Regions from separate parts of the Streptomyces sp. CA-251387 genome, predicted to be linked through region 2. Evidence: riboswitches for the same ligand, from Rfam matches in the RefSeq annotation. Region 2 holds a riboswitch; each other region holds the start of a gene.

Region 1 (3,264 bases), 5.7 Mb from region 2:
TACGTCACCAGGGCGACGTCGACGACGGCCGCGGGCACACCGGCCTTCACCAGGCGGGGCAGCAGGTCGGACATCGGCGTGGTGAAGGCGAACAGCAGCACTCCGAGGGAGGCGGCCGAAGTGCGCAGCAGCAGCTCACCCGCCTGCCGCGGGCCCTCGGCGGCGAGGGACACGAAGCCCTCCGGCCCGCCGACCTGGACGAGCAGCGTGGCCGCGCCGGTCACGCAGAAGCCCAGCGGCACGCGGTAGGCGCGCCACAGCCGGCGGCCGGGCACGCCGGCCGGTCCCAGCAGCACGCTCAGGGCGGTGACCAGGACCAGCGCGGCGCCCGGCCACGGCGGCAGCGAGATCGCGAGCACGGTGAGGCCGAGCCCGAGCACGGCCTTGTCCACGGGGTGACGGTGGCGCCAGCGACTGCTGTGCGCCGCCGCGTCGATCGGCAGCACGCGGGCTCAGTCCTGTTGTTCGGCGGGAGGTTTCCCGGCGGTGCCACCCGGCACGCTCCCGGCAGTCCCGCTGGGCGCGCTCTCGGACTCCCGTTCCCGCTCCAGCGCCCGCTGCTCGCCCTGGCGCCGTCCGCGGTGCAGGCCGAAGTAGTAGGCGAGGACACCCGCGCCGAGGGCCGCCTGGAGGGAGAACAGGGCCGACTCGATCTCACCGGACGGCGGCTCGTACAACGGCGAGAACCACGGCTGGTAGTCCGGCTCGATCTCGGTGATCGCGGTCTCCGCCTCACCGTCGGCGCCCGTGAACGGCTCCTCCTTGTGGTCGCCGAGGCCGAGAGCGAGCGGCAGCACGGCGAGCGCGGCCACGACGAGCAGCAGCAGAACGTTGATCTTCGTGTTCTTGCTCATCGGGCCACCGCCTCGGTCTCGGTCCGGGACCGCTCCTTGCCGACGAGCACGCCCAGCCGGGTCAGTTCGCCCTTGCTGGACTGCACCAGCAGCCGCATCACGAGGACCGTCAGCAGTCCCTCGCTCACCGCGAGCGGCAGCTGGGTGACGGCGAAGATGGAGCCGAACTTGCCGAGCGCGCCCAGGAATCCGCTGCTCGGGTCGGGAAAGGCGAGCGCCAGCTGGACGCTGGTGACGCAGTAGGTGGACAGGTCGGCGACGAACGCCCCGAAGAAGACGGCGACCATCAGCGGCACGTCGTACCGCCGCAGCAGCCGGTAGATGCCGTATCCGGCCCAGGGCCCGACGATCGCCATCGAGAAGACGTTGGCGCCGAGCGTGGTCAGGCCGCCGTGCGCGAGCAGCAGCGCCTGGAAGAGCAGGGTGATGGTGCCCAGGACCGCCATGATCGGTGGCCGGAACAGGATGGCGCCCAGTCCGGTGCCGGTGGGGTGGGAGCAACTTCCGGTCACCGAGGGCAGCTTCAGCGCGGACAGGACGAAGGTGAAGGCGCCGGAGGCGCCGAGGAGCAGTGTGCTCTCCGGGTGCTCCCTGACCTCACGGGTGAGGGAACGGACTCCGTGGACGACGAAGGGCGCGGACGCGACGCCCCAGGCGACAGCGTGCGCCGGAGGCAGAAAACCCTCGGCTATGTGCATGGCTCAGCAGACCCTCTCCAGCACCTCGTGGATGGTTGACGCGCCTTGGCCGGTCTCCTGGCTGACGGGTACCACCGCCCGTGCCCCGCCTTCCCGGGTCGCAAGAACCCAGTGGCTGCCCGTCAGGGCCGGAGCCGGACTTCCCGATTCACAGTGGCGAGGGCCGCACCGGCATCACACCGGATTTCCCGTTCACCAAGGCGTGGTGACAGTAGTGCCCGCACCGGCCGCCTGACAAGCGCGCCTCGGGGGCGCAAAGGGGGCGTTCACCTGCTTCGAGATGAGTGGCTCGGCTGGAGTGCCGCATCAGTGGCATGGTTTGGGCGCTGTTTAGTGCTGTGACCGCATAGGTTCGCCGGGTCGGCGGTCGTGGCGGTTGGATGTGCGGTGACTGACCGACCACGAGGGGCAGAAGCTGCAGCAGATCGTGCGCCGGGGCAGCACGAGTTCGGTGCGCTACCGGCGGGCGATGATGCTGCTGGCCTCCGCTGGAGGGGGCACCGGCAGCGGATGATCAGGCGGATCCCGGCGGCCCGCGGAGCGGGTATATGCGGCGCTGATGTGTCCTCAGACGCCCGCTTCCACCAGGTCGTCGGTATGGAAGGTGCGGCGGTAGGAGGCGGGTGAGACACCGAAGGTGGTGCGCATGTGGGCGCGCAGGGAGTTGGCGGAGCCGAAGCCACAGCGGTGGGCGACCAGGTCGATGGACAGGTCGGTGGTCTCCAGCAACTGCTTGGCCAGTTCCAGGCGTTGCGCGGTGAGCCACTGCACGGGGGTCATGCCGACCTCGTCGCGGAAGCGGCGGGTGAAGGAGCGCAGGCTCATCCGGGCGTGTTCGGCCAGGCGGTTCAGGGAGAGGGGTTCGCCGAGGTGTTCCAGGGCCCAGGCGCGGGTGGCGGTGGTGGTGCCGACGGTGGGTTCGGGCACCGGGCGGTCGATGTACTGGGCCTGGCCGCCGTCCCGCCAGGGCGGGACGACGCACATGCGGGCGGCGCGGTTGGCGGCGGCGGCGCCGTGGTCGCGGCGGATCATGTGCAGGCACAGGTCGACGCCGGCGGCGACGCCCGCGGAGGTCAGGACGTCGCCGTCGTCGACGAAGAGGACCTCCTCGTCGACCTTGACGCGGGGGTAGGCGCGGCGGAACTCGGGAGCGAGGCCCCAGTGGGTGGTGGCGGGCCGGCCGTCGAGGAGGCCCGCAGCGGCCAGGACGTAGGAGCCGGCGCAGATGGACACCAGGCGGGTGCCGGGCCGGATGCCGGCGATGGCCGCGGTGACCTCGGGCGGCAGCGGGCCGCCGCGGCCCAGCTCGGGCATGGCGTGCGTGGGCGGGACGATCACGGTGTCCGCGGCGGCCAGGGCCTCGGGACCGGCCGCGGGCTGCACGGTGAACCCGGCGTCGCTGAGGACCGGGGCGCCGTCGGCGGTGCAGACGGTGACCTCGTACAGCGGGCGTGAGCCGGGGTCCAGGACGCTGCCGAAGACGCGGGAGGGGATGCCGAGTTCGAAGGGCGGGACGCCGGGCAGCGCGAGGACGGCGATGCGGTGCCGCCCGGCCGCGTCGGCGCTCGGGTCGGGGAGGGGGTCGGTGCACGGCCACTGCATCTCACTCATGGCCAGATCCTGTGGCCAGACGGCCAACACCATGGTGGGGGCGGATGCCGGATCGTGGACTGCGTCGCGCCGGGAAGGGCCCGGACGGCCGGTATCCGATC
Region 2 (3,264 bases):
GAGGCGAAGACGCCACCGCGGTCGATGTCACCGACGACCAGCACAGGCAACCCGGCATTCCGGGCGATCCCCATGTTCACGATGTCGGTGCGCCTGAGGTTGATCTCGGCGGGACTCCCCGCCCCCTCACAGATCACCGCGTCATACGTGCCCCGCAACTCGGCGAGACAGTCCAGCACGGTCCCCAGCAGCGCCTGCTGCCGCCCGCCGTGGTACCCGCGTGCGCTCAGCTCACCCACCGGCTTGCCGAGCAGCACGACTTGGCTGCTCTGCTCGCCACCGGGCTTGAGCAGCACGGGATTCATCAGCGCGGTCGGCTCGACGCGACAGGCCTGTGCCTGCATGGCCTGCGCCCGCCCGATCTCGGCGCCCTCGCGCGTGACGAACGAATTGAGGGACATGTTCTGCGCCTTGAAGGGCGCGACCTTGACGCCCTGCCGCACCAGCCACCGGCAGATCCCGGCGGTGACGACGCTCTTCCCGGCGTCGGAGGTGGTACCGGCGACGAGAAGCCCACCACCCGTCATGACGTACGTCCTCTCTTGGTGCGGCCTCGTTTCAGGAGCCGCGCGCCGGCGCACACGCCCAGCGCGAGCCAGCTCACGCGCTGCGAGAGCCGTACGGCACGCTCGATGTCCGTGACCCGAACGGGCCGCCCGGCGCCGCCGTTGAGCACGGGCCGGTGCTCGACCCGCCCGCCGTACGACAGCGTCCCGCCCAGCCGCACCCCGAGGGCCCCGGCGAACGAGGCCTCGACGGGCCCGGCGTTGGGGCTCGGGTGCTTCGCGGCATCGGCACGCCAGGCCCGTACGGCCGCCCGCGGGTCACCGCCCGCGACGGCGGCCAGCACGGCGGTCAGCCGCGCGCCCGGCCAGCCCGCCATGTCGTCGAGCCGGGCCGAGGCCCACCCGTAGCGCCGATAACGAGGCGACTTGTGCCCGACCATGGCGTCGAGGGTGTTCACGGCCCGGAACCCGACAAGGCCCGGCACACCGCCGACGGCCCCCCACACCAGTGCCCCCACCACCGCGTCGGAGGTGTTCTCGGCGACGGACTCGACGACGGCCCGGGCGATCCCGTCCGCATCCAGCGCCTGCGGATCCCGCCCGCACAGATGCGGCAGCCGCTCCCGGGCCCCCTCGACGTCCCCCGCCTCAAGGGCACGCCCGATGACCCGCGCCTCACGCGCGAGCGAGGTCCCGCCGACAACGACCCAGGTGGCGGCGGCAGTCAGCGCGACGGAGGCGGTACGGGACCGGCGTACGACGTGCTGCGCCGCGGCGCCGAGCGCCACCGCACTGCCCGCACACACGGCGGTGTGCAGCACGCCCCATCCGCGGTGATCCCGCCACAACACCTGCTCCACGGCCCCGGCGGCCCGCCCGAACGCGGCGACCGGATGCCCCCGGCGCGGGTCGCCGAGCAGCAGATCACCGAGAAGTCCGGCGGCGGCGCCGTACGCGAAGACGCGATCGGCACGCATCGGGGTCAGCCGACCGTCGGCTCAGACGAGGGTCCGACACTGCATCTCGATCGGCAGGCGAGCATCGCGTTATGTCCTCACTCAGGGTGTCCACGCCCTGGTTCGACGAGACCGGCGGTGAGAGTTCCTGGCTCCCGGGGCTATCTACCCCGGTGACAGTGGCGGGACCGCGCCGGATTCACACCGGCTTCCTCTCCTGCCGCCGTACATGGCTCCGGCAGTCCACCACGGGGCCCGAAGGGGCGTCAACTTGCTGTTGACCTGCGAAGGGAGAGTGTGCGAAGGCCCACACAGGCGTGAGGTGCGGGACGGTGTTCCGTCCCGCACCTCGAGTGCTCCGGCGCGCTCCCGCGCGCTGTGTGTCAGGCCACGACGGCCGTGTGTGTCAGGCCACGATCAGATAAATCCCGTACCCCACGGCCGCCGCACACGCCGCGAAGCACGCGTATGCGCCGGTGACCGCGAGCGCGGCCGAGCCGCCCTGGGCCGAGGCCTTCTCCTGGCGGGACAGGCCCGCGATGCCGAGGGTGAACAGGCCCACGAGGGCCACGGTGACCACGAGGCTGACGCCGAAGACGGAGCCGAGAGCCGCCCAGTCGATCTTCATACTGCTGTTTCCTTCGTTACCGGGTGGGCGGGGCTCAGACCGTGGTGGCCGACGAGGTCGCCGGTTCGGTCGCCGGGGCCGGGATCGTGGCCGTGAGGTCCTCGGTCACCGTGCCCGCCGGCGGCGGCGTCACGGCGGCCATGGCCGTGGTCACCACGCCGGCCGGCTCGTCGGTCTCGTTGACGTTCGTGTGGTCGACGACCTCACGGCGGGAGATCTTCCAGATCGCGGCGCTGGAGGTGACGAGGAAGATCGCGACGAGGGCCGTGCCCCAGGCACCGAAGCCCGTCACGTACTCGGCGAGCGCGCCGACCAGGGCGGCGGCCGGGAGCGTGAGGCCCCAGGCGACGAACATGCGGGTGGCCGTCGACCAGCGGACCACGCCGCCCTTGCGGCCGAGGCCCGCGCCCATCACCGAGCCGGAGACGGAGTGCGTGGTGGAGAGGGAGAAGCCGAGGTGGGAGGAGGCCAGGATGACCGTCGCGGCGCTGGTCTGGGCGGCGAAGCCCTGCTGCGGCTGGAGGTCGGTCAGGCCCTTGCCCATGGTGCGGATGATGCGCCAGCCGCCGAGGTAGGTGCCGAGCGCGATGGCGACGCCCGCAGAGAGGATGACCCACATGGGCGGGTCGGAGTCGGGGGCGAGGGTGCCGCCGGCGACCAGGGCGAGGGTGATGATGCCCATCGTCTTCTGCGCGTCGTTCGTACCGTGGGCCAGCGAGACCAGGCCGGCGGAGGCTATCTGGCCGGCGCGGTAGCCCTTCGCCGAGGCCTGGCCGTCGGCCTTCTTGCCGAGGGAGTACGTCAGGCGGGTTGCCAGCATCGCGGCGATGCCCGCGACCAGCGGGGCCGCGATCGCCGGGATGAGGACCTTGGTGACCAGCACGTCACCGTGGACCGCGCCCACGCCCGCCGAGGCGATGGTGGCGCCGATCAGACCGCCCATGAGGGCGTGCGAGGAGCTGGAGGGCAGGCCCACCAGCCAGGTCAGCAGATTCCAGAGGATCGCGCCGACCAACGCGGCGAAGATGACCTCGGGCCGGATGCCGGTCTCGTCGACGAGACCCTTGGAGATCGTGTTGGCGACCTCCACGGAGAGGAAGGCGCCTACAAGGTTCAGCACGGCGGACATGGCCACCGCGACCTTGGGCTTGAGCGCACCGGTCGAGATGGTCGT
Region 3 (3,264 bases), 4.2 Mb from region 2:
CGCGTTCCCGCAGCCGCTCGGCGATGACCTGGGCGATCTCCTCCCGGCCCACGATCTCGGCGGTGTCCGGTCCGGCGGTGGGCACCAGCCGGTGGGGGTCGACCCGCGCCTTCGCGAGATAGCGGCGCTTGGTCCACCGGTACCACCAGAACAGGAAGAGCGTGGCGGCGATCGACGCGGTGAGCACCGGGCCGACGAAGCGCATGACGGTCTCGAACCCCGGGTTGCCCTGCCGCCACTGCTCGAAGCCGGTCGTGTCCTGCGAGATCAGGATGTACAGGCCCTCCACGCACCAGGCGAGCAGCGCGAGTGCGGCCACCAGCCAGATGGCCCGGGTGACGTTGGTGTAGGAGACCCATCGGCGCCACTTCCTGGGGCGGGTGGTGCCGCGGCGGGCCTCCAGACGGATCGTCAGCGTGTGCCAGTGGCCCAGGAAGCCGCGTCTGGCCCAGCCGGCCGCCCGCCTCGGAGCCAGTGTCGCCATCGGCGCGTTGCGCGGCCGCTCCTTGCCGGGCGGGCGACGGACGACCCTCGTCATCATGCGTCTCCTTCCGAGAAGGGCTCTCGAAACGGAGGGACCGCGGGCGCCGACACCTACCTCCATGGAAGCACTCGCAGCACGCCCCGCAACCCGGTCGAAAACCCCGGGCCCGCGGCCATCCCCGTCCGGCAGACTCGGGACCATGGACATCGTGATCCGGCAGGTGGAACCCGGCGAGTACGACGCCCTCGGTGAGATCACCGCGCAGGCCTACCTCCAGGACGGACTGCTCGACTTCGGGCACAGCGACGAGTACCTCGGCGAGCTGAGGGACGTGGCCAAGCGGGCGGCCGCCGCCGAGGTGCTGGCCGCCGTGCACAACGGCCGCGTCGTCGGCGGTGTCACCTTCGTACCGTCCGGCGGCCCCATGGCCGACATAGCCGGCCCCGGCGAGGCGGAGATCCGCATGCTCGCCGTCTCGCGGGAGGCACGCGGCCGGGGCGCCGGCGAGGCCCTCGTACGTGCCTGTGTCGCCCGCGCACGGGCCACGGAGGGCTGCGTCCGGATCGTCCTGTCGACCCAGCGCACCATGCACGGCGCCCACCGCATCTACGAACGTCTGGGCTTCGTCCGCACACCCGAGCGGGACTGGAATCCGATCCCGCACCTCGACGACATCACTCTTCTCACCTATGAGTTGACGCTCTGAAACCACCGCGACACAACATCTGGGGGTGGCGTGGCGGGTGAGCACAAGATGTATGCTCATGCTCGCTGTCGCCGCAGGGGAATCCGGTGCGAATCCGGAACTGTCCCGCAACGGTGTACTTGTGCATGTCTGTTCCCAGAAACGCCGTGCACAGGAGTCAGTCCGAGGACCTGCCGACAGTGCACCCGGCCATCCGGTCGGTGTGCCCGACGTCCGGGCCTCGTGGAATGGGCCGGTGGACGCGACGCCGCGTGCGCTCGTGTGCTGCCCCCTGCCCTCGCCGAGGCCCCGTGCCGAGCGAGGGAGAGCCCCACGTGACCATCGCGCCAGCCGATCCTGCTTCAGCAGCGCCGTCCGCGACCATGGCGGCGGCCGACGGTCCCGGTGCCGCGCTGCTGCGGACCCTGACCGAGCTGACCGCCGACCTCCCCGACGCCGACCCCGGCCGGGTGGCCGCCGCCGCGCTGCGCGGCCGGTCCTCGCGGGCCGACGATGCGGAGCTGCGCGAGCTGGCCACCGAGGCGGCCGCCGGGCTCATCTCCGAGGACCCCGCCTACAGCAGGCTGGCCGCCCGGCTGCTGACCATCTCCATCGCCGCCGAGGCCGCCTCGCAGGGCGTGACGTCCTTCACCGAGTCGGTCGCGGTCGGCCACCGCGAGGGCCTCATCGCCGACCGGACCGCCGAGTTCGCGCGTCTCCACGCCGCCCACCTGGACGCGCTCGTCGACCCGGCCGCCGACGACCGCTTCGGTTACTTCGGCCTGCGCACCCTGCACAGCCGGTACCTGCTCCGGCACCCCCTCACCCGCAAGGTCATCGAGACGCCCCAGCACTTCATGCTGCGCGTCGCCGCCGGCCTCGCCGAGGACGACACGGTGAGGTCGGTCGACGAAGTCGCCGCGCTCTACGGGCTCATGAGCCGCCTCGACTACCTCCCCTCCTCCCCCACGCTCTTCAACTCCGGCACCCGGCACCCCCAGATGTCGTCCTGCTACCTCCTCGACTCCCCCAAGGACGAGCTGGACTCCATCTACGACCGCTACCACCAGGTGGCCCGCCTCTCCAAGCACGCCGGCGGCATCGGGCTGTCGTACTCCCGCATCCGCAGCCGGGGTTCGCTGATCCGCGGCACCAACGGCCACTCCAACGGCATCGTTCCGTTCCTGAAGACGCTCGACGCCTCCGTCGCCGCGGTGAACCAGGGCGGCCGGCGCAAGGGTGCCGCGGCGGTCTACCTGGAGACCTGGCACTCCGACATCGAGGAGTTCCTGGAGCTGCGCGACAACACCGGTGAGGACGCCCGCCGTACGCACAACCTCAACCTCGCGCACTGGGTCCCGGACGAGTTCATGCGCCGCGTGAACGCCGACGAGCAGTGGAGCCTGTTCTCGCCCGCCGACGTGCCCGAGCTGGTCGACCTGTGGGGCGAGGAGTTCGACGCGGCGTACCGCAAGGCGGAGGCAGCCGGGCTCGCCAAGAAGACCATCCCCGCCCGTGACCTGTACGGCCGCATGATGCGCACCCTCGCGCAGACCGGCAACGGCTGGATGACCTTCAAGGACGCCGCCAACCGCACCGCCAACCAGACGGCCCTGCCCGGCCATGTCGTCCACTCCTCGAACCTCTGCACGGAGATCCTGGAGGTCACGGACGACGGGGAGACGGCGGTCTGCAACCTGGGGTCCGTGAACCTGGGCGCCTTCGTGGACCCGACGCGTCAGGACATCGACTGGGAGCGGCTCGACGCCACCGTCCGCACCGCCGTCACCTTCCTCGACCGCGTCGTCGACATCAATTTCTACCCGACCGAGCAGGCAGGCCGCTCGAACGCCAGGTGGCGTCCGGTGGGCCTCGGCGCGATGGGCCTGCAGGACGTCTTCTTCAAGCTGCGGCTGCCCTTCGACTCGGCCGAGGCCAAGCAGCTCTCCACGCGGATCGCCGAGCGCATCATGCTCGCCGCGTACGAGGCGTCCGCCGACCTCGCCGAGCGGAACGGTCCCCTTCCGGCCTGGGAGAAGACGCGTACGGCCCGTGGTGTCCTGCACCCCGACCACTACGACGTCGAGCTGACGTG

Evidence for each region. A riboswitch is a leader RNA that binds a small molecule or an ion and turns the genes downstream of it on or off. The one in region 2 is predicted to bind cobalamin.
Region 1: another riboswitch for cobalamin. It lies ahead of ACQEV2_RS34750 (energy-coupling factor ABC transporter permease); the one in region 2 lies ahead of ACQEV2_RS09285 (cobalamin biosynthesis protein).
Region 3: another riboswitch for cobalamin. It lies ahead of ACQEV2_RS28445 (ribonucleoside-diphosphate reductase subunit alpha); the one in region 2 lies ahead of ACQEV2_RS09285 (cobalamin biosynthesis protein).

What each region holds. Positions count from the first base shown of each region.
Region 1 is NZ_JBNJMJ010000001.1:7,824,650-7,827,913, forward strand. It holds gene cbiQ (cobalt ECF transporter T component CbiQ) at 1-446, opposite strand, end outside; gene ACQEV2_RS34745 (energy-coupling factor ABC transporter substrate-binding protein) at 453-854, opposite strand; gene ACQEV2_RS34750 (energy-coupling factor ABC transporter permease) at 851-1,552, opposite strand; cobalamin riboswitch at 1,583-1,767, opposite strand; gene ACQEV2_RS34755 (GlxA family transcriptional regulator) at 2,120-3,163, opposite strand.
Region 2 is NZ_JBNJMJ010000001.1:2,095,170-2,098,433, reverse strand. It holds gene ACQEV2_RS09290 (cobyric acid synthase) at 1-527, opposite strand, end outside; gene ACQEV2_RS09285 (cobalamin biosynthesis protein) at 524-1,483, opposite strand; cobalamin riboswitch at 1,586-1,725, opposite strand; gene ACQEV2_RS09280 (hypothetical protein) at 1,869-2,090, opposite strand; gene ACQEV2_RS09275 (anion permease) at 2,125-3,264, opposite strand, start outside.
Region 3 is NZ_JBNJMJ010000001.1:6,323,645-6,326,908, reverse strand. It holds gene ACQEV2_RS28455 (NACHT domain-containing protein) at 1-541, opposite strand, end outside; gene ACQEV2_RS28450 (GNAT family N-acetyltransferase) at 684-1,190, shown strand; cobalamin riboswitch at 1,208-1,382, shown strand; gene ACQEV2_RS28445 (ribonucleoside-diphosphate reductase subunit alpha) at 1,505-3,264, shown strand, end outside.